Regions from separate parts of the Paenibacillus sp. FSL F4-0122 genome, predicted to be linked through region 1. Evidence: riboswitches for the same ligand, from Rfam matches in the RefSeq annotation. Region 1 holds a riboswitch; each other region holds the start of a gene.
The links. A riboswitch is a leader RNA that binds a small molecule or an ion and turns the genes downstream of it on or off. The one in region 1 is predicted to bind cyclic di-GMP.
Positions count from the first base shown of each region.

Region 2: another riboswitch for cyclic di-GMP. It lies ahead of MHH49_RS30490 (DUF6612 family protein); the one in region 1 lies ahead of MHH49_RS10705 (NPCBM/NEW2 domain-containing protein).
Region 3: another riboswitch for cyclic di-GMP. It lies ahead of MHH49_RS20265 (thiamine pyrophosphate-binding protein); the one in region 1 lies ahead of MHH49_RS10705 (NPCBM/NEW2 domain-containing protein).

Region 1 covers NZ_JBBODI010000001.1:2,491,914-2,502,364, reverse strand. The annotation lists gene MHH49_RS10705 (NPCBM/NEW2 domain-containing protein) at 1-2,414, opposite strand, end outside; cyclic di-GMP riboswitch class I at 2,673-2,759, opposite strand; gene MHH49_RS10700 (hypothetical protein) at 2,917-3,483, opposite strand; gene MHH49_RS10695 (EAL domain-containing protein) at 3,600-4,583, opposite strand; gene MHH49_RS10690 (Crp/Fnr family transcriptional regulator) at 4,639-5,322, opposite strand; gene MHH49_RS10685 (leucine-rich repeat domain-containing protein) at 5,458-6,309, shown strand; gene MHH49_RS10680 (sensor domain-containing diguanylate cyclase) at 6,325-7,314, opposite strand; gene MHH49_RS10675 (alpha/beta fold hydrolase) at 7,353-8,147, opposite strand; gene MHH49_RS10670 (SDR family oxidoreductase) at 8,575-9,336, opposite strand; gene MHH49_RS10665 (TetR/AcrR family transcriptional regulator) at 9,540-10,172, shown strand; gene MHH49_RS10660 (carbohydrate-binding domain-containing protein) at 10,241-10,451, opposite strand, start outside.
Region 2 covers NZ_JBBODI010000001.1:6,907,839-6,918,289, forward strand. The annotation lists gene MHH49_RS30455 (extracellular solute-binding protein) at 1-1,205, opposite strand, end outside; gene MHH49_RS30460 (Crp/Fnr family transcriptional regulator) at 1,422-2,132, opposite strand; gene rd (rubredoxin) at 2,181-2,363, opposite strand; gene MHH49_RS30470 (NAD(P)/FAD-dependent oxidoreductase) at 2,392-3,606, opposite strand; gene MHH49_RS30475 (FprA family A-type flavoprotein) at 3,622-4,860, opposite strand; gene MHH49_RS30480 (CapA family protein) at 5,131-6,147, shown strand; gene MHH49_RS30485 (NADH-dependent flavin oxidoreductase) at 6,225-7,388, opposite strand; gene MHH49_RS30490 (DUF6612 family protein) at 7,501-8,349, opposite strand; cyclic di-GMP riboswitch class I at 8,467-8,558, opposite strand; gene MHH49_RS30495 (RNA polymerase sigma factor) at 8,762-9,280, shown strand; gene MHH49_RS30500 (DUF4179 domain-containing protein) at 9,264-10,451, shown strand, end outside.
Region 3 covers NZ_JBBODI010000001.1:4,674,775-4,685,225, forward strand. The annotation lists gene ccsA (cytochrome c biogenesis protein CcsA) at 1-545, shown strand, start outside; gene MHH49_RS20230 (response regulator transcription factor) at 622-1,338, shown strand; gene MHH49_RS20235 (ATP-binding protein) at 1,339-2,775, shown strand; gene glpK (glycerol kinase GlpK) at 2,894-4,387, shown strand; gene MHH49_RS20245 (DNA-binding protein) at 4,402-4,617, shown strand; gene MHH49_RS20250 (ketoacyl-ACP synthase III) at 4,694-5,686, opposite strand; gene MHH49_RS20255 (hypothetical protein) at 5,741-6,091, opposite strand; gene MHH49_RS20260 (carboxymuconolactone decarboxylase family protein) at 6,299-6,667, opposite strand; gene MHH49_RS20265 (thiamine pyrophosphate-binding protein) at 6,678-8,318, opposite strand; cyclic di-GMP riboswitch class I at 8,474-8,570, opposite strand; gene MHH49_RS20270 (methyl-accepting chemotaxis protein) at 8,745-9,995, opposite strand; gene MHH49_RS20275 (helix-turn-helix transcriptional regulator) at 10,117-10,451, opposite strand, start outside.

The sequences.
Region 1 (10,451 bases):
CGATTATCTATCGAATTCGCCGCGACAGACATAAACATAGACACCATATTATTAGTTACTTCGCCATATTCCCGTTCACCCATAGCCAAGCGATGCCCAATTTCGTGATTCAGTCCCCAGCCCGGATAAGCTTTGTTAAAATCACCTAACATGGTTCCTACTGTTCCAAGTTGGATCCCTGTATGATCTCCCGCTGCATACATCGCACCATAAGGCTGCATCAATCGAATATTCTCACGAATTAGCTTGGCATCATGAATCTCACTACTGCCATCCAAGCCATAGAAGGTAAAAATGCTTTTCATCCAGGTGTCATACCCAGTTACGGTATCCAGCGGGTTATTTCCTTGCGTAATAAATTTGTTGTACGCTTCAGTCGCAGTTCCTGTAAAAATAACATGATCGCTGGCCATTTCTACCACATCGATAAGTTTGCGATCTTGAACATTTGGATGAGCCGCTTTATCTTCGTCTAATCTTTGTTTGTATGTGGTTAAGAAGGTTCTGAATTGTTCTGGATCCGTGGTCTTGGTCATAAAAGGAATCTTTTCTAAACCTTCGAAGCGGATCAGTGGCGCCTTCCCTTGCTCCTCAGCTGTATAGGGATTTACGATATAAACGGTTCCGCCCTTAGTTACATCATGAGCATAAGCACTAGTCGTTGCAATTTCAGGTACAGTTATAGTGTTCTTGCCCGCACGCAATTGTACGCCCCTAGCCCAACTATTCCAAGCTCCCTCTTGTTGAGAAAAGATCAAAGAAGGCAACTTATCACCCGAAGCAGCATCCACATAAACATTGATGGTCTCGCCAGGCATTGCCGCAAGTCCTGTAGGCTGGTTGTTCGTGCCGAAGCCTATTCTCAGGTTTTGCTGAGCATGTTTTTTCATATCTCCACGCTGCTCCGCCTCTATGATGGTACCTTCGATTTGAACCTCGCCATTAACCAGCTTCTTAGCTAGTTCCAATGAATCTTTAAGGATTGGATAGAGCGGATGTACTTTTGTCGCTTCCTCCAATTCATTGATTTTTGCAACGTTATTATAAGCAGACACAACCGCACTCATCGTTCCATCTGTGAAAATACCATTTACAGCTTCGCTTACTTTATCTTCTGTATAAAATCTAAATTCAGCCGCAAAAGGTCTGTTAATATTAGCTTTTGTGAACTTAAATTTTAATCTTTTAAACTTCGTCGGTTCGAATTTAAATTCCAGAAAATCATTGGTACTAATCGCGGTTCCGCTAGATACAAGTTGGAAGGTCTCTCCTTTACTCGTCTCTGATGCATAGATTTCAAAAGCCTCTGGGAATCCTTTGCGGTTATCTCTAGCCAAAAAAGCCACTCTGTCCAGCACTTCCGCTTGCGCTAGTTCAAACACGACTTCATTCGTGAAGCTTGCATCATTGTTTTTGTTCGTTTCCCAATGCGTAGTGGGCTGGTCATCCAGCATATATTCAGGCTTCGTACCTGGGTAGCTTCCACCGTTCACCGTTACTTTTGATACGTTTGCATTTGGCATTCTATAAGCTTGGCTATAGGCATTTTCATAGGCTGTACCATACCCTTTTAGCTTCGAAACCTTGGCTGCCGTTGCATCTACCTGATGGTTCTCCAAAAGGATCTTTGCATTCTCTATCTCTTCTTTAAACTGCGTATACAGTGGATGTGCCTGCACTTCATTCTCTAAAGCTGTTAATTTCTCTGTCGTATTAAAGGCAGCACTAACTTGGCTCAAGGTATCATCTGTAAATAAATTTTTCATTTTAGCAGAGACACTATCCTCTTTATAAAAAGAAAACTCAGCCGCACTCGCCCAATCTTGGTTGGCTTTTTTGAAGACAAATTTAAATCTCTTAAAAGCCGTAGGTGCGAACTGAATCTCCACTACATCACCGGTTGAGCCTTTATATTCTCCAGAAGACACGAGTGTGAAATCGCCTGCATCTGTAGTGGAGCCATAGATATCAAATTCTTGAGCAAAACCTTTACCTTTAGCACCAGATTGCCTAGCGGCGTAGACCATTCTATTTAATTCAGTGGACTCATTGAAAACAAACACAACCTCATTCGTAAACGTTGAACTATTCGGTTTGCCAGTCTCCCAATGCGTGCTCATATCCCCATCCATAGCCTTAGCTATAGGTGAGCCTGAGTAGTTGCCACCGTTATTTGTGATGGTTTTAATATTTGCTGGATTCATTCTAAAAACCTCATTATAGGCATTTAGAACATCCTTGCCGTACAGCTCAAACGGAATAACCGAAGCGTTGCTTAATAAGTTGACCTTACTTTGCGCGACTGTTTTTGTTACATTTACCTTGCTTGCCTCACTTGCTAAAGCATAACCTGCCTCACTCGAAAAACTGGCCAACATGGCCGCCGATGTAGCGATCGCAATCATTTTCTTCATCTCTTCTTACCCCCAGATGTCATATGAATCTCTCCAGTGCCCAAAAATGGGCACAAAAAAAACTACCCCAAAAGAGTAGCTTGATTGCGTATAAAGTCGCCTAAAAATTAAGACTTAATTTTTATTAAACCTTAACAAGCATAAACGCCTTCGGCGTCCTTATAAGGACGGTAAGCGTTTAAGCGAGAAATATAAGATATTAAGTATAGGTGTATAACTTATACTTTCTTATATTTTAACAAAAAGCGTTACACACTCTTTGGCAGCTGGCTGACAATAGTTATGATAACCTTAGTCCCTATAGCTTTGCGTCCCTACATTTCCATAGGTTTGCCTATGAAGTTTCGAATACATTCAAAGAGTAACATAAGCCTAGATCTGATCGCATGATTAATTGGTATGAAATGAGTATAGGTAATTGCAATTAGTTTTTCTCATGTGATAGATATTATTTATCGACTATCCCGGAAGAGAATGGGATCCTTTAGGACTGGAGGTCTAATTAACTCCCCGATCCGAACAAACGCCGGAACCAATTCCACACATCGCCCGTGATGGGAATTAATCCGAAACCATGTTCGCCAACTGCGATTACACCATATGCCCATTGTCCGATAGCTATGGCACCCCCAGCGATCCTGCCTATCGCTATCGCACCAAACGCCGTATCCCCTATGGCGATGGCCCCCAACGCTTTTTCCGCGATTGCGATCGCTCCTACAGCCACTCCTGCAATCGCAATCGCTCCCACTGCGAAGCCAAGCCAGCTAAGTGCTATTGCTCCAATCGCTAACCACATTCCCAGTGATATTGCTCCTAAGGAAAGTACGCCCACGCTTATCGCACCTATGGAAATCAATCCGACAGCTACATCTCCAATAGCGATTAAACCAACAGCTGTCTTTACACGGGGTTTACTTCCATGACCATACTTTTGACCTGAGTATCGCCCTAAATTACTACGAATACTGATGACCGGAAATGAGGGAGAAGGCCATTGATAATCAATTTCTCGTCCATCAAAGCCCCTAGAATCCGCCCAGCGCGTTACAAATTGATGCCATTTCATATCCATCCCGTCCCCCTTTTCAAATTACCTAAATTATACAACCCCGGGGGTTGGCTGTACTCAGACTCTGACCTGAAATTCATCTCATCCTCTGGACCGATATATACTCATTAGGATTACTGTTTGGGAATAGGATCAGGCTTTCCAAATAAATATCCCTGAAACAACTGATAACCACTCTGCTTAAGCCATTCAAAGTCCTCTCTAAACTCCACACCTTCTGCTAAAGGAACAGATTGGATTTCTAAAGCCTTTTCTAAAAATTGTTTAGCTATTTTCTGTTTGTTCGGATCACTGGACACGCCTTGAACATATTTCATATCTAACTTCATGTAATGAGGTTTAAGCTCCAATAACATCTCGATTGTGCTGAAGCCTTCCCCAACATCATCTAAAGCGTATTCAAATCCCCGGTCCTTGTAATATGTCAAAATAGCTTTCAAATGAGCGAGATCATCCACTTTCTCCGTTTCAACAACTTCAAAGACAAAAAGAGAGGGATCGACACCTAATTGATTAGCCAATTCAACCGTTGATCTTAAGCAGAACTCTGGAGCGTAAATTGATGTAGGGATAAAATTAATAAACGTTTTTTTATTTAAGGGCGCAGCATATTTTACGGCAGTCATTCTACATAACCGGTCTAAAGCATATAAACGCCCACGATTCCGTGCTGCCGCAAAGATCTCATTAGGATAGATAAGGGATCCATCTTCTTTTTTAAATCTCGATAAAAGCTCGTATGCAAAAATCTCTTCCCTTACGTTCACAATCGGTTGGAAGTAACAAGTAACAAGACCCTTAGTGATAACCTCATCAATCCACTTCATATCCATTACAGTAGACATCTCGGATAGAGGTCTCCATGCTTGGTCATCTATACGAAATTCAATTTTCCCGGACTCCATATGATCGTTACAGAAATCTAGAAGATCTCGCGCTTCAGCTTCCTTAATCGTAATCACATTTTCTTCTACCTTATGTATCGTATTACTTCTACTCAAGTGATGAATAACCTTAGGTAAAACCCTAAGATTAAGCTCACCATGAGGCTTGATTTGAAAATTCAGCTCTCTTACTACACAATGATTACAAGCCATATTCATAACCCCTTTAATAATCGATTCTCTGAAAAAGATCCCGGAACGGCTCTTCTCAATCGAAATCCGTATACTCCAGTAAATATGTCGCGTCTAACACGGTGATCTGCTGATGTTGAATCTCAATAATCTTTTGCTCTTGCAGATCTTTAAGCACAAGGGTAGCCGTCTCCCTTAACGTTCCGATCATATCCGCGAACTGCTGATGGGTCAATCGAAGATCAATCCTCTGTTTGCCTTGCTCCTCTACTCCAAATCTTTGGTATAGTCTTCTCAGCGTAAATATCGCACGCGCTCTCGCATCATGAAATTTCATTTCATGTAATAACCGATTCGATAAAAATAAACGGTCCATTTGCAGCAGCATCAATTGCTCCTTAATCAACGGGTAATCGGCAAGCATCTGCTTAAAAAGCTCATGTTTAATCTCAAATAATACAGTATCATTCATAGCCACCGCAGACAGCACTCTTATATTGGAGGGATGGATCACTTCCAGATCGCCAAAGAAATCGCCTTTTCCAAAAAGATCTACGGTATGCTCTTTCCCTTTCGTGGTAGCGTACACCCTTATAATCCCCGAATAGATAATGTAGGCATAATCCCCCGGATCTGATTCTGCAAACACCATGGTCCCCTTAGAATATGCCTTATAAGTGAATAATCCTGAGACCGCCTCGATCTTCTCCGAGGGTAAACCTTGAAAAAAGCGAGTGCCAGTCCAAAAAGAAGCTTCCATCTCATTATTCCTTTCTAACAGATTCCATAGTTTTGTATGCCAACATACTGATAATAAATCATCATCCTGTTATATTCTATCGTAACGTTGTCACATAGGCTTGATGCCAATACAAATTACAAAGGAGATCCATTCATGAAATATAATTTTGACGGAAAAGGACTTATTGAAACGCCAGATGTCGTGTTTGAGAGCAATCCGCTACTAGAACTGAGCATGTACAACAATCATATTAAAGAGATTCCCGATCAGCTCTTCCTTCATGACGAATTAGAGGTACTTAATTATGCGGGCAATGAAATCGAACAGTTATCCGAGAACATCGGTCGCTTAGTTCACCTAAGAATGCTGGATTTAGGCCATAATCGGCTGAAGGTGTTGCCGGAGAGCATTGGCGGATTGCAGGGGTTGGATTCTTTTCTATACCTAAGCAATAATCAGTTCGAACAGCTGCCGGAGCAGCTCTGTATTCTCCAGAAACTTAAGTATCTGAACGTAACAGATAATCATCTCAAGCAATTGCCTGCCCGTATAGGCGAAATGAGCAGTCTGATTGAAATGCGGCTTTATTATAATCAGCTAGAATGTTTACCTGATTCGATCACACAAATAAAAGGGCTAAGAGAGATCCATCTCTATGGTAATCAACTGGTCATGTTACCAGAACATTTAGGTGCTATAGAAGAACTTCGGATACTTGATTTAAGTGATAATCGAATCACTAAGCTGCCTTCATCTATCGGTAATTTAAGCAAGTTAAGAAGACTGAACCTTAGAAAAAATAAACTTAATCAGCTTCCTGAGGAAATAGGTCAATTAAGCAGCCTTGTTGAGCTTGATTTAAGAGATAATAATCTGCAAGAAATCCCGGATTCGATTCTACAACTTGGACGATTAGAGAAACTGGATTTAAGATGGAATCACAGCTTAAGAAGAACAGAATTATTAGAGCAATTAGAGCAAAGAGGATGTATCGTTTATAAATAACAAAAAAGCCTCCGATTAAAGAAGCTTTTCACTCAAATCCATAATATGCGTAACGCGATTTCTCCCCTGTTCTTTCGAAGCGTAAAGCGCATGGTCAGCTTTTTCCAGAAGAGTGATGTCTGTATCGGTTGCTTCAAAAGTAGCTATGCCGACGCTTACCGTAACCCTGCCAATCTCCCAAGTGGAGCTGGCAATGAATTGCCGCAAATTGTCCGCTATAGCCTTGGCATCCGATGAATCTATATTAGGCAGCAGAAGGATAAACTCCTCACCACCATACCTAGCTACTATATCTTCTTTACGAGATTGGGACTTCAGGATACTCGCCAATTTCTCCAGGACATAATCACCCATCTGATGACCGTAGGTATCATTCACATTTTTAAAGTGATCAATATCTAAAATACATAATGAAAAAGGCGCCTGATCACGGTGATACGCTGCAATCTGCTCTTCCAGCTTTTCTTGCAGGAACCTTCTATTCTTTAATCCAGTAAGCTTGTCTGTAGTAGATAGCTCTACTAAAACGGCATTCATCTCCAGCAATTCAGCTTGCTTTTGCTCGATTTCCAGGTGGATTTGTTTGAGCTTTGCCAGCGCCTGATCTTTTTCCCAATAGGCCTCTTCTATTTGCTTCTTCGCAGATCGTAACTCTAGCTCATAATCAATACGTTTGCCCATCTGTACGAGAATACAATCAATGACCTCTACACCTTCACACTCGAGGCGTCTACCATTTAACAAGTAAGGGACGGCTTGTCCCTTGCTGTCCTTCAAATTGATAAATAGCTCTTCTACATGTCCATTCAGATTGATAAAAGGATAGAAGTATGAATGAAAAATAAGCTTGTTTGCCGTAGACATGATAGATTCAAAATGTTTATTTACCAAATCAACCTGCTGATATCCCATCCCATCCAAAAAGGTTTGATTCACATTGAGGATCATTCCTTCATGGGTAATGGAAACATATCCGCATGGCGCATATTTTAACCGGTCATCCATTGTCTAAATATCCTTTCAACACCATAATCTTCTCCATCTCACCTAAGATACTCATTAATCAAAGTAATGGTCTCCTGTGGATGGCTAATATGCGGATAATGGCCCTTGGCCTCCATTAACCGGAACGTACTATTATTCAAGTGTCTATGTAAATATTCTCCTACTTCTATAGGAACGATACTATCATCCGAGCATTGCAATATGAGTGTAGGCACTGTCGCTTTAGGCAGATCTTCTCTATGATCCGAAAAAAATGTAACTTCCGCAAATTCTCTAGCGATAATAGGGTCGGCCGAAATAAAACTTCGTTCCAGCTGTTTAGTCAACATTGGGTCAGGGTTATTCATCGCAAGTGGAGCCATAAAGCTAGCCCAGCCCGCGAAATTCATCTCCATCATATCCAGAAGCTCAGTAATATCACTTTTTTCAAAGCCCCCGAAATAAGCATCTCCCTCATTTAAATAACGTGGGGAAGGTCCGATCATAATCATTTTATCAAAATAATCCGGCCGCTCGATTGAAGCAAGCAAACCGATCATAGAGCTAATAGAATGGCCTATAAAAATAATATCCTTGAGTTCAAATGTTTCGATGACATCTAGTACATCCTGTACATAACCATGGAGAGTATGATATTTATCCGATGTATATGCGCTTAAATCTGAATGGCCTGAGCCTACATAATCAAATAGAACGATTCGATACTTTTTCTCAAATGATGGCGTAATAAACTGCCACATGCTTTGATCACACCCAAATCCATGCGCAAAAAGGATAGTTTTTTCTCCTGCTCCAATGACTTTTACATGATTCCGCACCATAACATCGTTCATTTCATATAACTCCTCTATAGTTAGCATTCTCTCTATTTTGCAGGGTTCCCCTGGAAATATCAAGCGTATAAAAAACTCCGCTAGATTAATCTCTAGCGGAGTTTTATGTAACATCCCGTTTGGGTCATCATTTGGCATAATGGTAGCGTGCTGGGGCACTCCTTCGTTTAATCCGATAACATTTTGCCCGAAAAAATTGGTTGGCGGACCCAGCAGACCTTAAATGCGCCATTATTCCATATTTGAATTGCTATCGGACTCCACTGCAGCTATTGGCGCGAAAACACCAAATATGGGTCGATTTATATGAAATAGCGTCTCTGGAGTCCGAATCCCTTCTCAAAAGACTGAAAATTTGCGAATAACGTCATCTGGGTCCCTAAGACTCCGTGGATAAATTGTTGAGGCAGAGGTAGACAACCAACATTTAGAATGCAGAAGTCCAACCCGCATCAGCAGCGATGATAGCTCCGTTCACAAAACTGGAATCATCCGAAGCCAGGAATAACGCAACTTGTGCGATTTCTTCAGGTGTACCTACACGAGGGATCACAGCCTGTGTTAATTGTGTACGGCTCACGCCGAATTCATTTATATTTTTCATTGAAGCACTGATGTTTGTGGCAGTAGCTCCCGGTGCGATAGCATTACAACGAATCCCTTTGTTGGCATACATAAAAGCTGTATTTTTCGTCAAGCCTACTACAGCATGTTTAGAGGCAGTATAAGTTGCTCCCGCATGGGCACCACTTACGCCACCTGTAGAAGCGGTATTAACGATAACCCCTTTTCCTTTTTCCAGAAAAATAGGCATTGCTTTACGAGTGGACCGCATTACACTTTTGGTATTGATATCAAAGATAAGATCCCATTTCTCGTCGCTAATGTCGCCAACTGGCTCAAACCCATCCATAATACCGGCGTTATTCACAAGAATATCTAGTGTTCCGTATTCTTTTACTGCGGTATCAATCATGCTATCGATATCTTCAACTAGGGCAACATTTACTTTCAGTGCCTTAGCTACTCCACCATTACTGTTGATCCCTGCAGCTACTTGTTCTGCACCTTCGAGATTAAGATCGGCTACAATCACTTTCGCCCCTTCTTTAGCGTACAACTCTGCGATAGATTTCCCCATACCTGATGCCGCCCCGGTAACCACTGCAACTCTGTCTTGAAGTTTCATGTTGGAAGTCTCCTTTACGTTTATCTATAATGTAAATATCAATATATAAAATCTCTTTAACGCTTAAAATTTATACTACTCAAGTTTAATCCTCTAAAATTTAACTATCAATATACAAATGGGACACCAAATGTTCATAAATATATATAATGCAGGATTCTGTTCAAATAGGATTAGAAAATAGACAGTTAGGTGGTCTTCTGTTGCTTAAAAATAATCGGAGAACTAGCAAATCGCGTAAAGAGCTTAAAAACGCATTGATATTAATCATGGAAAAAAAGAATTTCCGCACCATTACGATAACCGATATCGTTACCCTTGCCGATTTAAACCGCGGAACCTTCTATAAACATTATCAAACCAAAGAAGAACTTCTGAATGAGCTAATTGATGATGTGTTGGAGGATTTAATTAAGGCTTATAAAGAACCCTATCTTCATACCGATAAATTTATAGTTAGTGAGCTGACCACCTCGAGCATCAAGATTTTTGAACATGTGGTCTCTTACTCTAATTTTTATACCATCATTATAAATTCCAATGTTCTGCCAGGGTTCCAAAATAGGATTTGCGACCTCTTAAAGGAGCTCACCAAGCGGGACTTAGTCGCAGTTAATAACACTAATACCAATGTTAATATCGAATTGTTTTCCAGTTATACCGCCTATGCTCTATTTGGATTAATCATAGAATGGGTAAAAGGCGGATTTAAATATACAGCTAACCATATGGCAGAGCAGCTAATTGAGATTCTGTCTTTTAATTCACATAATGTGATCATCAATACTTCAAATCAACCGATTAAACAGAATTCCATCCCTGTTAACGGCGACTGATTTACCTCAAACTATCAAAAGCCACTCCAAAATAATGCTGGAGTGGCTTTTGATATGCAATTTATAAACTAAGGTCTTCTGTTTCCACCACCACCGCCACCTGGACCTTGATTGGTGTTTGCGGTTGTTACTCCGGATTCATTTAGCCAAGTTACGCTGCTTGTAATTTCGAAGGCTACTACTTTTGTTCCTCCTGTGTATTCACCATCCGTATACAGTCCGTTCGCTTCACTACCAGTCGAGGTACCTCCCGAGTAGAGGGTGTAAGAACCTCCGTCC
Region 2 (10,451 bases), 4.4 Mb from region 1:
TAGGTAGGGAAGATCTCACGGTAAAGCTGAAACCGGGCCGGACGATAACCCACTTCCTCGCCTTCCCAATCCATGACCAAACGGTTGGCTGCAATATTCAGCGTCTTTCGCCTAATGATCAGTTGCGCCTCGTATGAGGTGAGAAAATCGACGAGTAGCATGGATGCATCCTTGTTCTGTGATTTGCTGTTAACCGCCAGTCCATTTATAATCAGCAGCGTATCAGCATTTTGCAGCCGAGGCAATGGAGCAATATCGAATGCCAAATCGGATTGACGCAATTGATTCAAGAAATAATAGGTCGTCATTATCATGGACACTTTGCCTTGCAAGAACAAGGCTTCCGCATCCGCATCGCTCTCGGACAATACGGCTGGAAATACATCCTTCATGCCTATCAGCTTTCGGATGGTTCCTAAACTGTCGAGTAGCTTTGAGCCACTGAACCGGTATTTGCCTTCGTCATCCTGTTCTGCCGCAAACGTTGTGCCGCTTTGAAGCAGGAACAACGGCCACCGGTTACGAGAAGGCAAATAAAAATAAAAACCGTACCAGTCATGACCTTCTGCTACCTTTCGACCATTAGCGAACAAATCGTCCCAGGTCCAGCTACTGTCGGGTGGTGATACGCCGGCTTCCTTAAAGTGCTGTTTATTATAACAAAGCACAACTGGAGAATAAATGAAGGGGCGAACGCGATTACGGTCACCGTACCGGAACGGGTCGGAAAGAAAACGATACGTGTCCGGCTGTTCCTCCATCGGCTCCAGCAGCTCTGTACAGCCTTGCTCCAAAAAATCCTGGTAATTGTTATTATTCATCAGTACGACATCCATGATTTCCGATTGCAAATATTCTTTCAAAGATGTTGAGTAGTTTCCTGAAGACAACTCGAGCGGCTGAACGTCGATATGCGGATAGCGTTTGCCGAACTCATTCAGTAACTCTTGCATCTCTACAAGCTTGGGGATGGTGTTCACATATCCGAACTTGATCGTCGTTCTGCCTTCCTCTACCGGAGGGATGACCCGATTGCCAACACGCGGAATTTTCTCAATTAAGCCTTCATCCACCAGCACCTTGAGCCCGTTGCGCACAGAAGCGTTACTAAGTCCGAAACGCACCTCTAAGTCGCTTTCTGAAGGAAGATAACTGCCGATCGCTATACTTCCCGAACGAATTTCATGTCGCAAGGTTTGAATCATTTCCTCTAGCCTAATCCTGAAAAATTTTCTGCTATTCCTTTTCTGCATTGGGTTTCCTCGCCATCTTCCGATTAATCGAGCCCATAGGGACAAGTTTATATAGTATTCATCATACTGAAATCCTTTGGGAACGACAAGTATTCGGAGTCTGGCCCCATATAGCGTATGTTCTGCACCAACGGTGTCATACAGGACAGTCAATACACCGTAATCCTCTTAATACCCCATATAACTCTCCAAACCGGCTGGATCTATAATGATCATTTGCTTGTTTCCGATTAGCTCAATAAGACCTGAATCTTCGAACCTTGAGAATTTTCTGCTAATAGTTTCGCGGGTGACCCCAACATAACTGGCCAGCTCTTCACGAGACAACGGAAGGTCAATATGAATATGAGCGCCACGCTGCTTACCATATTTGTCGCTGAGTTCCATGATCATATAAGCAATTCGTATTTCGGGATCTTTGGTCGCCAGGCTTTGCGCCAGATTTTCCGTATGGGCTAGTCTTTTGGTCACACTCTTCAGTAGCCTGAGCGAAATATCCGGATTATCCCTCATCAGCTGCTCCATATCCGTTCGGGTCAGCATGCAAATGTTAGTGTCTTTCAGAGCATAAGCACTGAAGTTACTCAGCTCATCGCTGTTAAAAATGCTCAGTTCCCCGAAAAAGTCTCCATTCGTCAAGATGTGCAAAATTTGTTCCTTGCCCTCAGGAGTTGTTTTAGATAATTTAACATGCCCTCGCTGAATAATGTACAGCGTATCTGACGGCGCCCCTTCCAGAATTAAAGGTTGACCTTTAGTAAACTTACGATGCTTGATCATAGCGCTGATCCGGGAGAGATCGTCATCGCTTAACGCAGCAAAAATAGGCACCTTGCGGGTACAAGGTTCAGCAGCGTATCGGCAAGAATACTCCTTCATAACTGTCCCCCCTGTTGTTCATTTTTTTTGTACAACTTTTACTTTCCTTTAGGATACAAAAGTTTTTTTGTCTTCAACCGCTGCAAAATGACTGGTATCTTCACCGCATACCGGACAGACCCAATCTTCAGGCAAGTCTTCAAATGCGGTGCCTGCAACAACATCCTCATCGGGATCGCCTAATGCCGGATCATAGATATAACCACAGGGTAGACAAATGTATTTTTTCATCTTTATCATCTCCTAAAAAGTTAATAGTTTAGTTCAACCTGGTTTGTACTTCAGCCATAATCTCCTCGATACTGCTCCCGTTAACATCGATCCCCTCAAGGGGGATGCCTTGCTCTACAGCGGTTTTATACCCCAGTGAAGCAGCTGCTCCTTGCCAGGATATCGCACCAATCATTGTGTTATCTTTCACATAGATTCGCGTATACGCCCCATTTTCTTCTCCGCTTACCACCGTATCGCAATACCGTTCATCCACGTTGCCTATCGAAAATAAAGAGATGCCAAAGGCGTTAAATAAGGTAACCGGAACAGCTCTACGATACGCAGTCAGATTGGCAACCATATTACTGCCGGCAATCCGGCCCTGCTCAATCGCTCCGCCCCACAGTCCTTCCACATGCCCGTTAACTTCAGCCACATCTCCGGCTGCGTACACATGTGGATCATTTGTTTGCATTTGTTCATTTACGATAATGCCCTGCCGGACTTGAATACTCGAGCCACTTACCAGTTCCGTATTCGGTACAATACCAATGGAGTAGACCACATGGTCACAGGAAAAATGAGATTGGTCGTCCAGCGTAATTCCGGTAACAAACTCTGTTCCTGTAATAGACGCCACATCTGCTTGAAGAATAACCTTCACACCTGCTTGTTCAAGGTTCTCCTTAAGTAGCTGTGAGGATTTCTCATCAAGCTGTCTGCCCATCAACCGGTGAAAAGCTTCGATCACCGTTACCTGATATCCAGCTACATGCAGCGCCCAAGCGGTTTCGATTCCCTGCACTCCACCACCGATTACGGCTACATGGCTGCCATCCTGCAGGTTTTCTTTCAATCTGTCCGCGTCGTTCATGTCCCGGAGGGTATGGACATTGTTCAGGCCGGAGCCCTCAAGGGAAAGTTCACGATTCTTCGCTCCCATACACAGTAAAAGCTTATGATAAGAAACACTCTGCCCATCTTCTGTCACAACAATTTGCCGGTCCGGGTGGACAGAACGGATTCGGGTCGAGGTTTTTACGGATATACGGTTATCGCGGTACCACTTTTCCTTTTTAATCAGCACCTTCTCACTGTGCAGGTCGGTAAACAGCCCTTTAGTCAGCTTAATCCGGTTATAGGGCAGTTGGCTTTCCTCCCCGAGGATCGAAATTTCCGAATCTGCGTCTTGATCACGGATGGCTTTGGCGGCATGGACGGCGGCTACTCCGCCGCCAACAATAACGTAATGTTTTGTCATCCTATGCTCCCCTCCCTAAAATGAACTCAGCAGCAAATCCGATACAAATTCAGCCGCATTTTTAATTTTTTGAACTTTCTCAGGCTCTTTCGGGGAAAACCTGATTCGTACAGGGAACTCTACATGTGTCATCCCCGTGGATTTAATAACCTCAGATGTGCTTTGCACCGTCATGTTTGTTCCATTCAGATAATCCTGAATGACTTCAATGGCTTCACCACTCCAACCGTAGGAGCCAAAGGCTGCAGCAAGTTTGCCTTCCAGATTCATATTGTGCAATTCTTTCAGAATGTTCTCCAGATTCCCAATCATGTCCGCGTATTTAGTGGAGCTGCCAATAAAGACCGCGTCAGCTGACGTTATGCTGTTCAGAATATCGGTGGCACTGCTTTTATCTGCATCCCAGACCTCTGTCTCAATATTATTTTCCTGCAAGCAATCCTGTATAATTTTGGCCATCTTCTTGGTACTGTTTTTGATGGTGGTATAAACGATGGTTGCCTTTTTTCCTTGCGTCGTTTCGCGGCTCAATGTGGCGTACATCCCGATATATTTACGTATGTCCTCCCGGATCACAAACCCATGGGAAGGAGCGATCATCCGGATCTCAAGATCCTTAACAGCCTCTAACAGTGTTCTTACATATCTTCTATGAGGATGTATAATAGCTGCGTAATAGCCCTGGAAATCTTCCGTAATATCAAACCCGGCTTCATCGCTGAATAGATTCTCCACCGCAACATGCGTGCTGAAAATATCACAAGGAAATAAGATTTGATCTTCGATACAATAGGTTATCATCGTTTCGGCGGTATGGAGATACGGTGTTTCTTTAAACAGCAGCGTTTTCCCGCCAATATCCAGCTTGTCTCCATCTTTAACCACCAGGAAGTTCCGGCTATGAAGCTTGTACATTTCCTGCAATTCTGGAACAGCAATCTCGGTGCATACGATCGTGGCATTTGCAGCCTTGGCAGCGAGAGCTGCCAGTCCACCAGAGTGATCAGGCTCTGTATGATTAATTACAATGTAATGAATATCTAGAAGATCAATCATTTCACCCAGGCACTCGGCATATTCACGTCCGAATTCCATATCTACGGTATCAATGACAGTTGGCTTACCTGTTTTTAATAAATAAGAATTATAGGTAGTTCCTTTTGCCAGAATCAGGCGGTGAAATGGAACCTGGCGGTTATCGATTTTGCCTATCCAGTAAGTATCCTCGGCGATTTTTTTGAATTGTGTACTCATTTCTTTAACCTCCAATGTTTGATTGATAATGTTTATCAACAACCTTATTTTATTATGGTTGCCAAACAAAAAAGAGGATTTGAATCAAATTATAAAAGTTTGAAAAAAAATGAATACCTTAAATTTAGACGATCTAAATAAAGTGATTATGCGTTGGGTCACATTTTAAATAAAAAGCCACAAAAATGTTTGCACTTCGCCTTAAAGAAAGAATAACCCATAACAACTTTATGCCATATCCTAATGAAAATAATAAAAAGGTGGATATCCATGACTGAAATACAAATAGCTGCTGTGGGAGATCTAATGGTCAAACGTTATATTATTTCGGATGCTAAGCAGCCTGACGGAACCTATTCGTTCAGCCCCCTGTTTGCAAAAGTAGCTCCTTATCTAAAACAGGCTGATTTGACAATTGGCAATCTCGAAACTACCTTTGCTGGAAGTGGCCCCGAATGCCGGAAAAGCCCACGTTCAGGCGGTCCGATATTCAAATGTCCAGACGAACTGGCCCCTGCACTTAAGCAAGCCGGATTCGACGTATTAGTAACGGCCAACAATCATTGCATGGATTATGGTGCCCCGGGTCTGGTTCGGACGTTACGAGTTCTAGACCGTAATGGAATCGACCACACGGGAACAGCTAAATCATTAGAAGAATCCAAGAGAACTCTTATTAAAAACGTCAAAGGAATTACGATCGGCATCCTCTCCTACACAGCAGGAACCAACCGAATTCCTGTACCAGTGAGTAAGCCATGGCTGGTTAACCGGATATCTACGCCCAAAATCATTCGGGAGATTCGAGATTTAAAAAAGAAAGTCGATCTAGTCTTGCTTTATCTGCATTTCGGAAGCGAATACCGTTACACTCCAAACAAGAGGCAAAAAGAGCTGGTCAATCTCTTCTTTAAAAATGGCGCCGACATCATACTGGGGTCTCACCCACATGTTCTACAACCGTTAGCGCTTCGTGGAAAAAAACAATTCGTTATTTACTCATTGGGGAATTTTGTTTCGACTAAACTAATGAATATTCCTTATACACAAAGCGGTATCATTCTTACGCTTAAAATAAAGAAGGATGAAAAAGGACACACGAGTATAACTAACGTAGGTTACATTCCGACTTGTGTAGATCGAAGAATAAAAAGCGGCAGGAAAATTACAGAGATCATCCCCATCCGCGACGCATTAAAGAGAAGCGACACCGACATAAAAACAGAACGGCGAAATCTCATGAATCGAATGTTGAAACATACGACAACAATCTTAAAGAGGGAATAGAGTCGTTACAGAAAAATAACGTTCCGCGGAATTACCGCGGAACGTTATAGATATAGCGCTCAAAACTGTGTTTGGGTTTAGCGTAAACGATCAGGCATCATTAATTTAAGGAATTCTAGAATACCATTCTCTACTACGAGTTCTTCTCTATCTTGATCAGCAAGTACTCTTCTGATGATATCTTCTTTACCCTCCAGCACTTTACTTGTCCAATGAGGATCAATGATAAGAGAACGTCCTACTGCTACTAATTCAGCATTTGTCAACGTGTCCTCTGCGTCCTGTTTGGTACGGATATCTCCGACCCCAATTAAAGGTACACGGCCATTGATTTTCTCATGTACATATTGCAGGATTGATTTTTCTTTAAAATCTTCTGATGCAGATACTTTCTTAAAATCCCCTAATGAAATATGCAGATAATCTAGCTTTTTATCAGCTAATTTATCAATAAGATAAAAGGTATCGGTGATTTTAATTCCAGGCTCTTCATATTCTTCTGGAGAAAAACGATAGCCGACAATAAAATCCTTAACCTTTGAATTGTCAACGACAGCAATAACTGCATCCACTAATTGGTTAATGAAATTAAATCTTTTCTCTAAGCTTCCGCCCCATTGATCATCACGACGGTTGGAGTGTGGAGAGAAGAACTGTTGGACTAAATATGTGTTTGCTCCATGAATTTCTACCCCGTCAAATCCAGCTTGAATAGCACGTTGAGTCGCTTTTTTAAAATCCTCAATTACACCGAAAATTTCATCTTCTGTTAATGCTCTTGGAATTTCTGCATTCGGACGTTCGGCAGCAATGGCGCTGGAGGAAACTGGTTGTACGCCACGTAGTATTTTTGAATCTGTCATTCTTCCTGCATGGAATAGTTGTAAAATAGCTTTTGTTCCATTTCGTTTAATAGTAGATGCTAATCGGCTAAGGCTAGGAATAAATTGATCGGAGGAAACACTAAGTTCACCTTCCCATCCTTTTCCACCCTCTTGTACATTTGCTGCCGCAGTGATGACCGCACCTACTTCGCCCGTTCTTAGTGAATAGTATTTCAATTCATCTTGTGTTACTACACCGTCATAAAAGCTCATTCGCGTGGTCATTGGAGCCATAACCACTCGGTTTTTTAATGTCAGTCCTCTGCGAAAAGTTAATGTTGTGTCTAGTGCTATCATCTTTTTCCCAACTTTCATTAAATTATATTTAAACAAAATATTATATACATGCGCATACATATAAATTACAGCAATGATTTATTCTTGTCAACTAATAAACAACTACTGTTGAATACAGCAAAAAGCACTGTTCAGCGGAACAGCGCTTTTTGCTCGATATGAATCGTCCTTATTATTCTAGTTCGGCCGGTTTTACAATGGCTGTACCTTTATTATTCTTGGAGTATTTAGCTTCAATTTTCGTGGTGTATGTATCTTTTGCTCCATCACTTACCAGCACATAACTCAGATCGACTGTCAGCTTTTCCGTTTGCCAGGTCTTAGTATTGACGAATAATTTCCACGTTACGCTTTTGGGTTGAACTGTCTCACCATCCCAGAGGTTCTCCTGGTCATAGAGTTTGATTATCCCCTTAGCTGCTGTCGGATCGGTTACCGTGAATTGTAAGACCGTTTGTGCGCCAGCCGTGCTGACTTTCATGGATTTTTTATAACTTTTGACCGAATCAAGCATGGAAACAGGATCGTATTGGCCTTTAGAGTAAAAGGCATCCCATTCCGTTTTCTCCAGTCCAAGCCAATACTGTGCATCAGGATCGATCGGCTCCCCGTCATCGTCGTAACCTTCATCTTCAGATTCATCGATCAGTTCACTTCCGTCTACAAGATAGTAAAACTCCTTGTCATTGGCATATAGACTGTACGATGTTTCTAAAAGACTACTAGCGACAGTGCCTGCTGCGGCAAAATTCGGCAGACGGTTGATATCCAGCTTCAGAGTGTTGGTGTTGCTGATACGCACCCCGCCGCTTTGAATATCCTGTTTTTTGGTCACATCCAGATGGAAATTCTTTATTGCTTTGGAGGCTGCCGTTACTTTGCTGATCATCTGATCCGCGGTTACTACTGTTGAGGTAGCTGCAGACACTACTCCTGGATTAGACATCCATCCGATCGTTCCGGACAGCAATAAAGCACCTACTGCCAAACTAGTACCTATTGTTTTGAAAAAACTGTTCATGTACTTCCCCTTTCGGCCCCTTGCGATAATGTAACGCCGTATAGGTCGAAATAATAAAAGAGCTCAAAATAGACTACATATTCTTAGAGCTATCCTTTATGCTTCATAAGACATCCCTATGGCGGCCTGGCGATCATTTCCTTCTGTCGAAAGGCTTTAGACCCATGGCTTTGTGTCATCATCTTTCGATGATTTTACCTTTAACGCGGACATTCAATTAGTTTTAATAGATTAGGGACGCATGTCCCACCGCTAATTTTATCATGGTTATAATTACCTGTAAACGACTTATCTTCCATTCGAATTCGCTATGATACTCAGAAGAAATACTACAATCAAAATGAAAAATGAACGATTACATACGCTTATAAGTCTTATTAATGAGAACAGCAGAGACAGGGGGTGCAGCAAAATGAGTGACCGGGAAATTTTCGAGCTCTATAAAGAACAAGTATATTATTTTTGTTACTACTTAATGAAAAATCAGGCAGATGCGGAGGATATTTCCCAAGAGGTATTTGTAAAAGTTATCTTAGCGGATAAGTCGAAGGTAAGAAACTTGAAAGCTTGGATTTTACGAATTGCTTCGAATGAGTGCAGCAGTGTGATCAAAAGGCGTAAGACGGGGTGGATGAAAGAAGTACGTAATTATTTACTATCCAGGTCTGAGGAATCAAACCCTGTAGAAAAACGTTTGGATCGACAGGAAACTAAAAAAGAATTACAAGGGTTATACAGTCAGCTTCCTGACAAAATCAGAATGGTAGTAGTCCTTCGTTTTATAAACGAATTGACTGTACCCGAGATTTCTAAAGTTATGAGCATACCCGAAGGAACTGTAAAATCCAGACTGAACAAGGGACTTAAAATACTAAATAGAATGGGTGGAACCCAACTAAAGGAGCTGAATAGTAATGAGTCTCTATATTGAAAAAGATAAACATATTCCCCGACCGGATTATGATTTGATGTGGACTGCCATAGAACAAGAAGCTTATACACGTCAAAGAAATCTGCATGCCTCCCAGAATACTCCTAGGTCTAATAAAAAGCTTATTCCTATCAGTATTGTCTTCTCTTGCCTCTTACTTGTAACCATTCCTGTATTCGCTAGTATGACGATTAATTGGGATAAAATTGGTGGTCGAAGTGTGAGCAATGCATTAAATAACGGCATCGGTCAACAGTATAATCTTCAAACTTCCATTTCAGGAGTAACAATGAATTTGAACGGTGTTGTAACTGATGGAGAAAAAATGAAAATGCTGTTATCACTTGATACTAAATCTGATCTATCCAAATATACTGGATTTGCTACAGAGGAAAACATCATGACTAGTGAATCCGGTGCCAAGGCAAAGGTATACGGTTATTTAGAATACGATCCTGAAAGCCAGAAACTCATTGGAGTATATGAGACACCTGATACATTAAAGGATGATAAAAAGGACTACAGGTTTGAAGCACGGAATCTCATTTTTTACAGTGATCGGAATATTCCCTTACAATCTAATCATCAAGCAGGGGATACTATCAATACTGGAGTTAAGCAATATCCAAGCATTCAAATCGAATCCGTTCGACATGTTTCCAATCAAACCATTATCCGTTACAAAGTCGCTGCATCACCATCTGACTTAGGACGGGGTAACCCACATTTGGTAGTTAGTACTGGTGGTCAAGAGAATGAAGCAATTCCAACCATCATGCCTAACGAAGGATCGGATTTATTTATTGAACAGGTCTTTAATATAACTGAATCAGATTGGAAGGAAGCTAGTCTTCATTTTAGTTACATTGAAGAAGCGAAACGATTTTCAGGTACGTGGAAGTTCGATTTTAACGCAGATGGAAAAAAAGCAAGTGAGGCGATTTACACTAAGAAACTGTATAACAGTCCTGAATTTCAAGAAAAGACCGGTATGACCTTAGATCAGCTAGTGGTTACCCCTTTGGATATCCAAATTCTAATAGATGAAAATGATTCGCTTAAAAAAGGAATTGTCCACTATAATACCGCTCAGTTGGTTATAGGTGATCAAACAATCACTGGGGGTTGGAATTTGAAGGGAGATCATTCCGAAAGCTACCAGCATTTATTT
Region 3 (10,451 bases), 2.2 Mb from region 1:
CGCCGATTGTGGCACCTCACAATAGCGAAATTGAGAGCTTCCAGTCGTTTCTTGGCATAAAAGAACCACTCTTTGAGGCACCATCTTGGATGAATGGTGTAAATGCTGGACGGAAGTTTAATACTGTAATTTGGTCACTCCTTTCCGGATTAATCCTCTACGGAGTTCTTCGCTTGATCGTACGTAAACCGCTGGGCACTGCTTTACACCCAGTGATGGACGGAATTGATGAGGGCGATCTAGATGAGATTACGTATAGGGCGATAGCCATTGGCTTTCCTATTTTCACATTAGGCGCTTTGATCTTTGCAATGATATGGGCGCAAATCGCTTGGGGAAGATTCTGGGGATGGGATCCTAAGGAAGTCTGGGCGCTTGTCACTTGGCTCTTCTATAGCGCTTATCTTCATTTACGTTTGGCTCGTGGATGGCAAGGAAGAAAATCTGCCTGGCTGGCTGTGCTTGGCTTCCTGGTCGTAATGTTTACTCTGGTTGGCGTTAATTTAGTCATCGCCGGACTTCATTCTTACGCGGGGACGGACTGAGCATAGTTTACCTGTTAACGTTGCACAATGGTTTAAAGATTACGTTCTACTGTATTGATGAAGGGGTTGTAGTGAAATGGCAGATCATTTAAACAGAATTCTGGTAGTGGATGATGAGGAACGTATTCGCCGCCTGCTAAAGATGTATCTTGAAAAAGAAGGTTATGAAATCGATGAAGCGGAAGACGGAGAAATCGCTCTTCGTAAAGCAACAGCAAATGACTACGGTCTAATATTGCTGGATGTTATGCTGCCTGGCATCGATGGGATGGAAGTGCTGACAAGACTCAGAGGAGTGAAGTCAACACCGGTGTTAATGCTTACAGCTAAAGGCGAAGAGATCAACCGTGTTCAGGGCTTTGAGATGGGCGCAGACGATTACGTTGTGAAGCCCTTCAGTCCACGTGAAGTCATTTACCGGGTGAAGGCTATTATGCGCCGTTCTTCGGCAACTGCTTTCTTGTCCAAGGAGAGCAATTCCAGCAATAACATTGTATTTACTCATCTTATTATTGAGCATGATGCTCACCGTGTGACTGCTGGTGGTGAAGAAGTGAGTTTGACACCTAAAGAATATGAACTTCTGCATTATTTGGCTATTTCGCCGGATAAAGTATTTTCTCGTGAAGAACTGCTTAAGGATGTCTGGAATTATGAATTTTTCGGAGATTTGCGTACTGTAGATACTCACGTAAAACGCCTTCGTGAAAAACTGAATAAAGTATCACCGGAATCCGCAGCGATGATTACGACCGTATGGGGCGTAGGCTACAAACTAGAGGTACCTAAATAAGTGAACTTCTGGAGAAGTCTTGTCGGCAAACTGTGGGTTACGATCATCTGCCTGGTCGCTGTCGTACTTATTACCTTGGGGTTATTTTTGCTTCCCTACATAGACAGTAACTTTGCCAATTCCGGAGATATCAAACGTTTATTTATGTATACTTGTATGATCGGATTTTCTTTGACTACATTTTTTGCGTTATTTTTGTTTACCAAAATCACCCAGCCGATGCAGCGTGTCATTGAAGCTGCGAATAACATTCGCCGGGGAGAATACGGAACAAGGCTTACGCTGGTCACAAGTGATGAAATTGGCCAGTTGGCGACTTCCTTTAACCATATGGCTGAGGAGCTTGAAGAGAATATTCGCAGTCTGCATCATGAGAAGGGGCATTTATCTAGCGTACTGCGCAGTATGAGCGATGCTGTGATCACCTTTGATATTGAAGGGCAGATTATTTTGACCAATCCGCACGGCCAAGCTCTGCTAGAGAGCTGGAGCGATTTGCAGTGGGAACATGCGAGTGATGCTGAGCTCCATCCCGAAACGGCTGAGAGCAGTGTTCCGCCTCCCCTGCGTCCTTTATTTTTAAGCACCCTGAAACAAGGTGGCGATGACCGCTCCAATGTACATGTGCGGCAGGGCGTCTGGTCTGTTCATATGGCACCATTATATTCTGAAGGCAGCATCCGGGGAGTAGTTGCTGTACTGCGGGATGTGACGGAAGAGGTGCGTCTGGAAAAGATGCGCAGAGACTTCGTTGCTAACGTCTCCCATGAAATACGCACTCCGTTGTCGATGATGCAAGGGTACAGTGAGGCTTTATTGGACGGGATGGCTTCATCCCCCGAAGAAAGCAGTGAGCTGATCCAGGTCATTCATGACGAATCACTGCGTATGGGGCGTCTGGTTAAGGATTTGCTTGATCTTGCCCGAATGGAAGCCGGACATACGGATATGATGAAAGCTCAGGTGGACATGAATGAACTGCTGGAACGAGTCTACCGTAAATTTTCTGTACGTGCCAAAGAGCGCGATATCCATCTTCACTTGCAGCAACAGAGCGATATTGCTGTTCTGAAGGCAGCGGATGAGGATAAACTGGAACAAGTCCTAACCAATTTACTCGATAATGCTTTCCGCCACACACAGGGTGGCAAAAAAATCACAGTTCATACAGGAACTTGTGTATTAGAAGGTCGTCGTTATCTTGAGATTAAAATTCAGGATGAAGGGGTGGGAATTCCACCAGAGGATCTGCCGTATATATTCGACCGCTTCTACAAAGCTGATAAGGCGCGTGTACGGGGAGAATCAGGTGGAACAGGACTTGGGCTTGCGATTGTTAAAAATATTGTAGAGTCGCATCACGGGACCATCTCCGCTTCAAGCAAACTAGGCGAAAGTACAACCTTTACGCTAAGACTTCCTGTCGAAAAACAGTAATTCCAAACACAATGTGTGATAGCGCCTCTGACAGCAGAGGTGCTTTTTGTTGAAACAAACACATTAATCTTGTTCATCGTGGAACATATCTTGTAGGTTTTGCTTGGGAGGGCATAGAATGATTTTATCTTTAGACCAAGGTACTACCAGCTCACGAGCCATATTGTTCGATACGGAGGCTAAATGGGTCTCACAAGGTCAATATGATGTTAAGCAATCCTTCCCCCATCCAGGCTGGGTAGAGCATGACCCTGAGCAAATCTGGGAGTCACAGCTCGCAGCGGCAAGAGACGCGATTGCGCGGGGTGGCATAGCGGTTGAGGAGATCTCTGCCATCGGAATAACCAATCAGAGAGAAACGGCTTTAATCTGGGATAAAACAACGGGCAAACCGATATACCCTGCGATCGTGTGGCAGGACAGGCGTACTGCAGAGCAATGTGAAGAACTTAAAAGTAAAGGGCTGGAGCAAGTTATTGCGAGCAAGACGGGCCTTGTTGTAGATGCTTATTTCTCAGCTACCAAAATCTCCTGGATACTGGATCACGTGGATGGTGCCCGAGAGCGGGCGAATCGAGGGGAGCTTCTGGCAGGTACGATCGACAGCTGGCTAATTTGGAGACTTACTTGCGGAGCCGTACATGTCACTGATGTTACCAATGCCTCACGTACGATGCTGTTCAATCTTCATGAACGGTGCTGGGATGAAGAGCTAATGCAAGAGCTTCGTATTCCGCGTACCATTCTGCCAGAAGTAAGAATGTCTGGCGGCGAATTTGGAATAGCAGACAAACAGTGGTTTGGGGCGGATATTCCAATTCGCTCTGTACTTGGAGATCAACAGGCTGCATTGTTTGGACATACTTGTCTAGAACCCGGCAGTGCCAAAAACACGTATGGTACGGGCTGCTTTATACTTATGAACACAGGCACAGAAGCTGTAGCCTCCAGCCATGGCTTGTTGACCACTGTAGCTTGGGGTATGGGAGATGAACTCTATTATGCCCTCGAGGGCAGTGTGTTCGTAGCCGGAGCGGCTGTTCAGTGGCTGCAGGAGGGGCTTGGTCTTATAGAGGAGCCAGCAGGCTCAGAAGTTAAAGCAAGGGAAGTAGAGGACAGCGAAGGGGTTATCGTTGTGCCTGCGTTTACCGGACTGGGGGCACCCTATTGGGATATGTACGCCCGTGGTGCCATATTTGGCCTCACCAGGGGCACTACCTCAGGACATCTGGTACGAGCTACATTGGAGTCCTTAGCCTTTCAATCTAGAGATGTAATAGGAGCTATGGAAAAAGACGCAGGCATGCCATTGACCGGCCTTCGTGTGGATGGCGGAGCTGTGCGTAACGATTTGCTGATGCAGTTCCAGTCTGATATCCTGGGCAGTGAGGTTACTAGAACCACATATGCGGAGACAACAGCGCTAGGTGCAGCGCTTCTGGCCGGGTTAACGTCCGGAGTCTGGACACGTGCCCAGCTAGAGAGCTTCAACAAGGCTGAGAGGGTCTTCTCGCCTGAGATGGGTATTACTGAGCGGGAAGGTCGTTACAACGCCTGGAAGGACGCTGTAGCGCGTACCATGGGTTGGGAGAAGCATGAAGGATATCAGTGATAAAGGGGCTGTATATGTCTATGGTTAACGGAAACGAATCTGATCTGCCGGGCGGACTATCTAAGCCGGCGCTTCGAGCCCTGCATGGGGCTGGATATGTTCAGCTTCAACAATTCAGCAAGCTTACGGAGGCAGAGCTTCTGCAGCTACATGGATTGGGGCCAAAGGCGATCGTTCTACTGCGGAGTGCTCTCGCGGAAAAGGGGCTCACCTTTGCAAGTAAGTCCTGATGTTGCGTTCATATTTATAACAAAAAGCGGCAAGCTTAGGTGAATCCCTAGCTTGCCGCTTTTTGTTATACAGCTCCTAATATTCAATAACAAATGCTACATTTTGCCAACCGGCGCCCACTGTCCAGAACAGGACTTTATCACCACGTTCGATCTTTCCAGTAGTTACAGCTTTATGTAGAGCAATAAATGGGCTGCTGGTAGAGGTATATCCGAATTCATCTCCTATGTATACCGCTACATTGCGATCAATGCCGACTTTCTCACACATCTCTAAGATATTAGGCAATGAAAACTGTGAGAAGCAGGCTGCTTTAATGGCTTCAGGCGCGATATTGTTGTTAGACAGTAGAGTACGAATAGACTCAGAAGCAGCATCTATGCAAATGGAATCATCAAAAGGAATAAACTTCACATTAAACTCTCCAGCCGCTACACCTTGTTTACCCAGTTTAGCCAGGCCTGCGCACGGGAACTTGGAATTATCGCAAACACAAGGATTCGTTTGGTAGATAGAGTCAATGAAACCGACTACATCCTCAGCTTGTTCAAGAATGACTGCCGCCGCTGCATCACCGAAGTTAGCGTAGTAGACTGGATCATTCTTATCGGCATGAGGGGTTACATAATCGGAGCCGATTATCAACGCTCGTTTAATCCTAGGATTCGCTTGCATCTGACGGCTAACCTGTTCCACTGAAGCCGTCATACCCGCACAATTAGCATTGCTGTCAATGCAGATTGTATGGGATGCGCCTTTGATCAAACGGTGAATCATTAATGAGTTGGTAGGAAAGATATACTCAGGAGTTTGACTTGCATAGGCAATAAGGTCGATATCGGCACCTGTGAGACCACTTTTCTCCAGAACATTCCGGGCAGCCTCAAAAGCCATCGTAAGGGAATTCTCATCCGCATCCTTAATACTATACCGTGTAATACGACCTAATGCGGATAATAGACCTCGAATATCAATGCCTTTTTCGTCAAAATGCTTAATGAAAAAGTCGTTACCAACTATATTGCTGGGATGATAGATATCAATGCCTTTAATACGAATTCCGGTCATAATACGCCTCCAGGAAAGCAGTAAAATGTGGACTACATATTAAGATTAAAAGATCTAGACTGTAACCGCAGAAATGATCTCGATGTTATCGAGTCCAGCTTTACGGCCAAGACGGGAAAGCTGCATTTTGAGGATCGGGTTATTTTCAAGCGTTAGATTTACTTTTACAAACCCATCATTCTTAAACATTACAAAGCAGCTTTCTAAAAGAGGTACCACATCTGGTGCAGTTACATTTAGCTTTCTGCAGTCGATTTTTAGTTCATAGTCAGCTGGAGTAATTGGATTGATAGTTTGTTGATAAGCTTGAATAGATTTTAGACCATCTTCTTCAGAAAATGTTCCATCCAACTCAATGTTAATAACCTTATTTGCAGTGTCTGTCTTCAAAATGAAACTTCCCATGCCTAAATCTCTCCCATAGATTGAATTTGTCCAAAACAGTTCGACTGCAATATCCAGCCCTTTATATATCCACTTAGCTGTTTTATAAAAGTCAAAATTCGACACTATACAGCAAGTATTGGGATATTCCGACTCTATTATAGGCATATTTTTCAAGTGCATGCAATAATAAAGTCGAATTTTGTATATTGTTGTCGAACTGTTGGGTTATTGGATTTCTTCTATGGTTGCAAGCAGGATATTAAAAGCTGTGATGATTCTAGGTGCCCCTATAACGGGTACTAAGTGTAATAGAATACCTTTAAGCTGTTCTACGGTGACTCCAACACGAAGGGCCATGACATAATGAACACCCAGCTGTTCGAATTGACCCATTGAAATTAAAGATGAAATGACTGCAATTTCCTTCCAGTCAGGGGCTATAGTATTACGTTGAAAAATATCGCCATAGGCATTCCCCATAATAAATTCAGCCAAGTCAGGGAAGTGGTCTTTAATTGGAGCTAGTGCTTTTGCGCCATAGTCTCCTGATAGATTCGTGAAGTGGTTGAGACCACTGTTGATATTTTCCTTCATGGTTAGCCTCCTAGTTTAGGTTCAAAGTACGGTGTGCAGTCGGAGGGACTTCATCACGGTCTGTTAGTAGTTCAATAACGGCAACATGGTTTAGAGCTACCGCATCTTTAATTGCAGCTGTGAATTCATCCGCAGTCTCACATTTGTAGCCTTTAGCACCTAGAGATTCAGCGAATTTCACGGCGTCCATTGGTACTTCATATAGAGTTCCATCGATACGACCTGTGGTTTTCTCCATACCCTTAAGAGCCATATCTAGTTGCTTATTATTGACCACGATAAAGATGACAGGGATATCTTTGCAGACAGCGGTGTTAATCTCAGTGCCGAGCATCATGAAACAACCATCACCTGTAATGCAGAGGACAGTTTCTTCAGGAGCTGCAACTTTTGCACCAATAGCCATGCCGATCGAATTACCCATGCAAGCAAAATAAGCATCAAAAACAAAGCTGCCCGGTTTCTTAACCTTGTACCATTTTGCAGCGTGGAATCCATGGCTTCCATCATCAACGAAAATTGAATTATTATAAGGGATCAAATCACTTAAAGTGCTCATTACTGAAGCCAGTGAAAGATTCTTGAGGGTTGGAAGCTCTTCTGAATAATCAGCATTGGCCAAAGCCTCACGTTTGGTGATTGTGCTTGGGTCAATATGATTTAGGCAGTGCACCAAATTATCGCGCAGGTCCCCAGTGACCGGTATTGTTTTGGACAATAGGATTTTTCCGACAAAGGTTGGATCAATATCAAATTGAATTAAAGTTGCTGGATGATTCTCCCGTTTAAGATTACAGATGGTCATATCACTTAAACGTGATCCAAGCACTATAAACAGATCGCTTTTATTCAATAAATCATCCCCGTGGGTCGAACCGCCAACGCCAATAGGACCATGATAGAGTGGGTGATCCCAGACTATAGCCCCTTTTCCACCAGGAGATGTTACTACAGGAATATTAAAAGTTTCTGCGAGTTGAACAAGCTCTTTATGTGCTCCGGAGCGGTTAATTCCTTTACCCGCAATAATCAAAGGATTCTTAGCAGCTTGAATAGCATCGATGACTCTATCGATATTAGCTTGACTAATTAGAGACTCTCTTTCAGGGATTACAATATTGCATTCTTCCAATACTTCAGTTTGTACATCAAAAGGAATACAAAGATGAACAGGACCCCGTTTGGCCAGGGCCACAGAAATCGCATGATTAAAAATAGTACCAAAGTGATCCCCACGTTCAACCAATTTACTGAACAAGGTGGCAGGTCTGAACATATCAGCTAAATCAGCCAGAAAAGAGGTGGAGTCCTGACATTGAGGAATTCCAAGCTCTGTAATGGATTGGTGGCCAGTAATAAACAGGACAGGTAGGTTGTTAGCTTTCGCATGAGCTGCTGCTGTGAGCAGGTTAGTTCCACCAGGACCAGAAGTACCAAATGCTACGCCTAGGTTACCCGTTTTCAGCGCATACCCTGCTGCTTCGAATCCGGAGCTTGCTTCATGTCTGCCGGGAATAAATTCAATACCGTAATCGACCATCTTTAGAACTATTGGACAAATCGATTTGCCAATGATCCCAAAAGAATGGGTGACTCCTAGGTTACGTAGTGCTTCCGCCATGTAATCTGCGACTGTCTTCAAAAGAAACACCTCACAAGTTTTTTGATATATATTAGTTATTAATCTACCGAATAGATACGATAGATCAATATACTCAAAAAGTAAAAACCTGTGCTCTATAGTAAGCACAGGTTGGTGGCATAAGGCGCCGCTAAGACTGAACAATAGTTCAGCCGTCCTGGTTCCTCTGCAACCTGGCAATCATGGCCTCAAACGAAAAAATGAGGCTGTAGATCCATGGTTTTGCGTCATCCTCTTTCGAGGATTTTGCCAATATTAATTTATAGTTGATAAGAATAATTTTCCTTTACAATATATTCCTCATTAATTTTTGTCAACATAATCCGCTAAAAAAACTCGAAATTTGACGAAAGTCTTGTCCAAGAGATGAAGTTTTGTCTCGCGAAAAAAACTGCCACCTAAGACTCAGCTTAGGTGGCAGTTGATAGTTTTGAACTAGAATTTAAAGATATGAATGGTTTTTTGCAGATTAAATACGGCCTGGGTCATTTTTTCCGTTTCTTCTGCAACAGACTGCAGGGCATTAATCTGTTCATTCATAGCCGCCGATACCTCTTCAGTGCCTGCAGCGGTTTCTTCGGTGATTGCTGAGATATTCTCAATTGCACTGGAAATTTTCAAGGCACTTTCTAGCATAAGATCACTCTCCGCAGAGAATGAAGAGATTTGCTCGGTAATGTACTGCACGCTTTGTACAATTTGTGCGAAAATATGGGCAGATTGAGTGATCATTTCATTCTGAACCTGCACAACCTCTTCATTGATGGCGATATTATCGATGGCTTGTTTAATATCTGACTCAATGCTGCGGACCAAACCGAATACTTCTTTTGTGGAAGCCGTAGATTCCTCAGCAAGCTTGCGAACCTCTTGAGCGACAACGGCAAAACCCCGACCATGCTCTCCGGCACGAGCAGCTTCGATGGAGGCATTGAGTGACAGCAGGTTGGTCTGCTCAGCGATCTCTGTGATGGTCTTGGTGATCATCGTAATCCCGCGGGCATTTTGTGAGAGAGCTTCAATAGTATCAGCCACTTTTTGTGTAGCCTCTATGTTTTTACGCATGCCTTCAGCCTGTGTATCTACGGATTGGCGCCCTTGCTCAACAAGTTCTAAGGTATGTATTGAACGTCTGTTCATTTCTTTGGTGGAGTTCGTATAATTGGATACTTTGGTCTCAATGTCTTTAATGGATTCTGTCATATCAGCGATATCCGTAGATATTTCATTTGCACCAAGAGCGAGCTCGGTAGAAGAAGAGGCTACTTGTGCCATAACAATTTTCAGGTTCTGGTTCTTATCTTCGATTCCGCGGCTTGCATCCATTACTTGACGGGTGATCTGCGATGCATCGGTCAGAATCTTCTTGAGCTTATCAATCATTGTGTTAAAGGAGCGGCTTACGTCACCCATTGAACCATTTTCGTCCGCTCTGCTAGTGAAATCCCCCTTCGAAATACTGTGAGATACATTAGCAATATCATCAAAAGATGATGTAAGCGTTCTCTCCACGAAGCGAGCAACAGGTAAAGTCAGACCTGCAAGAACAACTACTAGTATAATTCCTACGAGAAATTGACCTAGAATCATTAACGTAACTAAGACAGGAATTGCAAACAGTGCGGCAACGAGGTAACATCCGGCAACAATTCTTTGTTTTAACGGAAGTTTGTGCATCCAGCTCATTGGTAAAATGTCCCCCTTATTAAATTTTATGTAATGGTGTTATTATAGGGGATTTATAGGTCATTGGTCTATAGAGAAGTGTCATAAATCTTCTTTAAGTAGTAGATATTTAGAATTCATGTCAAAATTCCTCATATATTGTGGAAATTGTTTTAATAGCAGACTTTACCATCCCTACTAGTTCGGTAGGAGCTAAAACAATAACTGAAGGAGAAAAAGAGAGTACGATACGACAGGCAGATTCTATAGTATTAAACTCGGCCTCTACGTTCATCCACCCAGTATTAGCAGAGGGTTCTACTAAAGTTATAGTTACATATCTTTCACGTTGTAATTCTTTAAGAATAGACTCATTCACCTTTAATTTCACTACATATTTTGGCAGAGCTGCTTTAAAAGCTAAAGTCGACTGTTCCCAGTAGCTTTTTAAATCAAAAGTCTCAGGTCTGACAAATG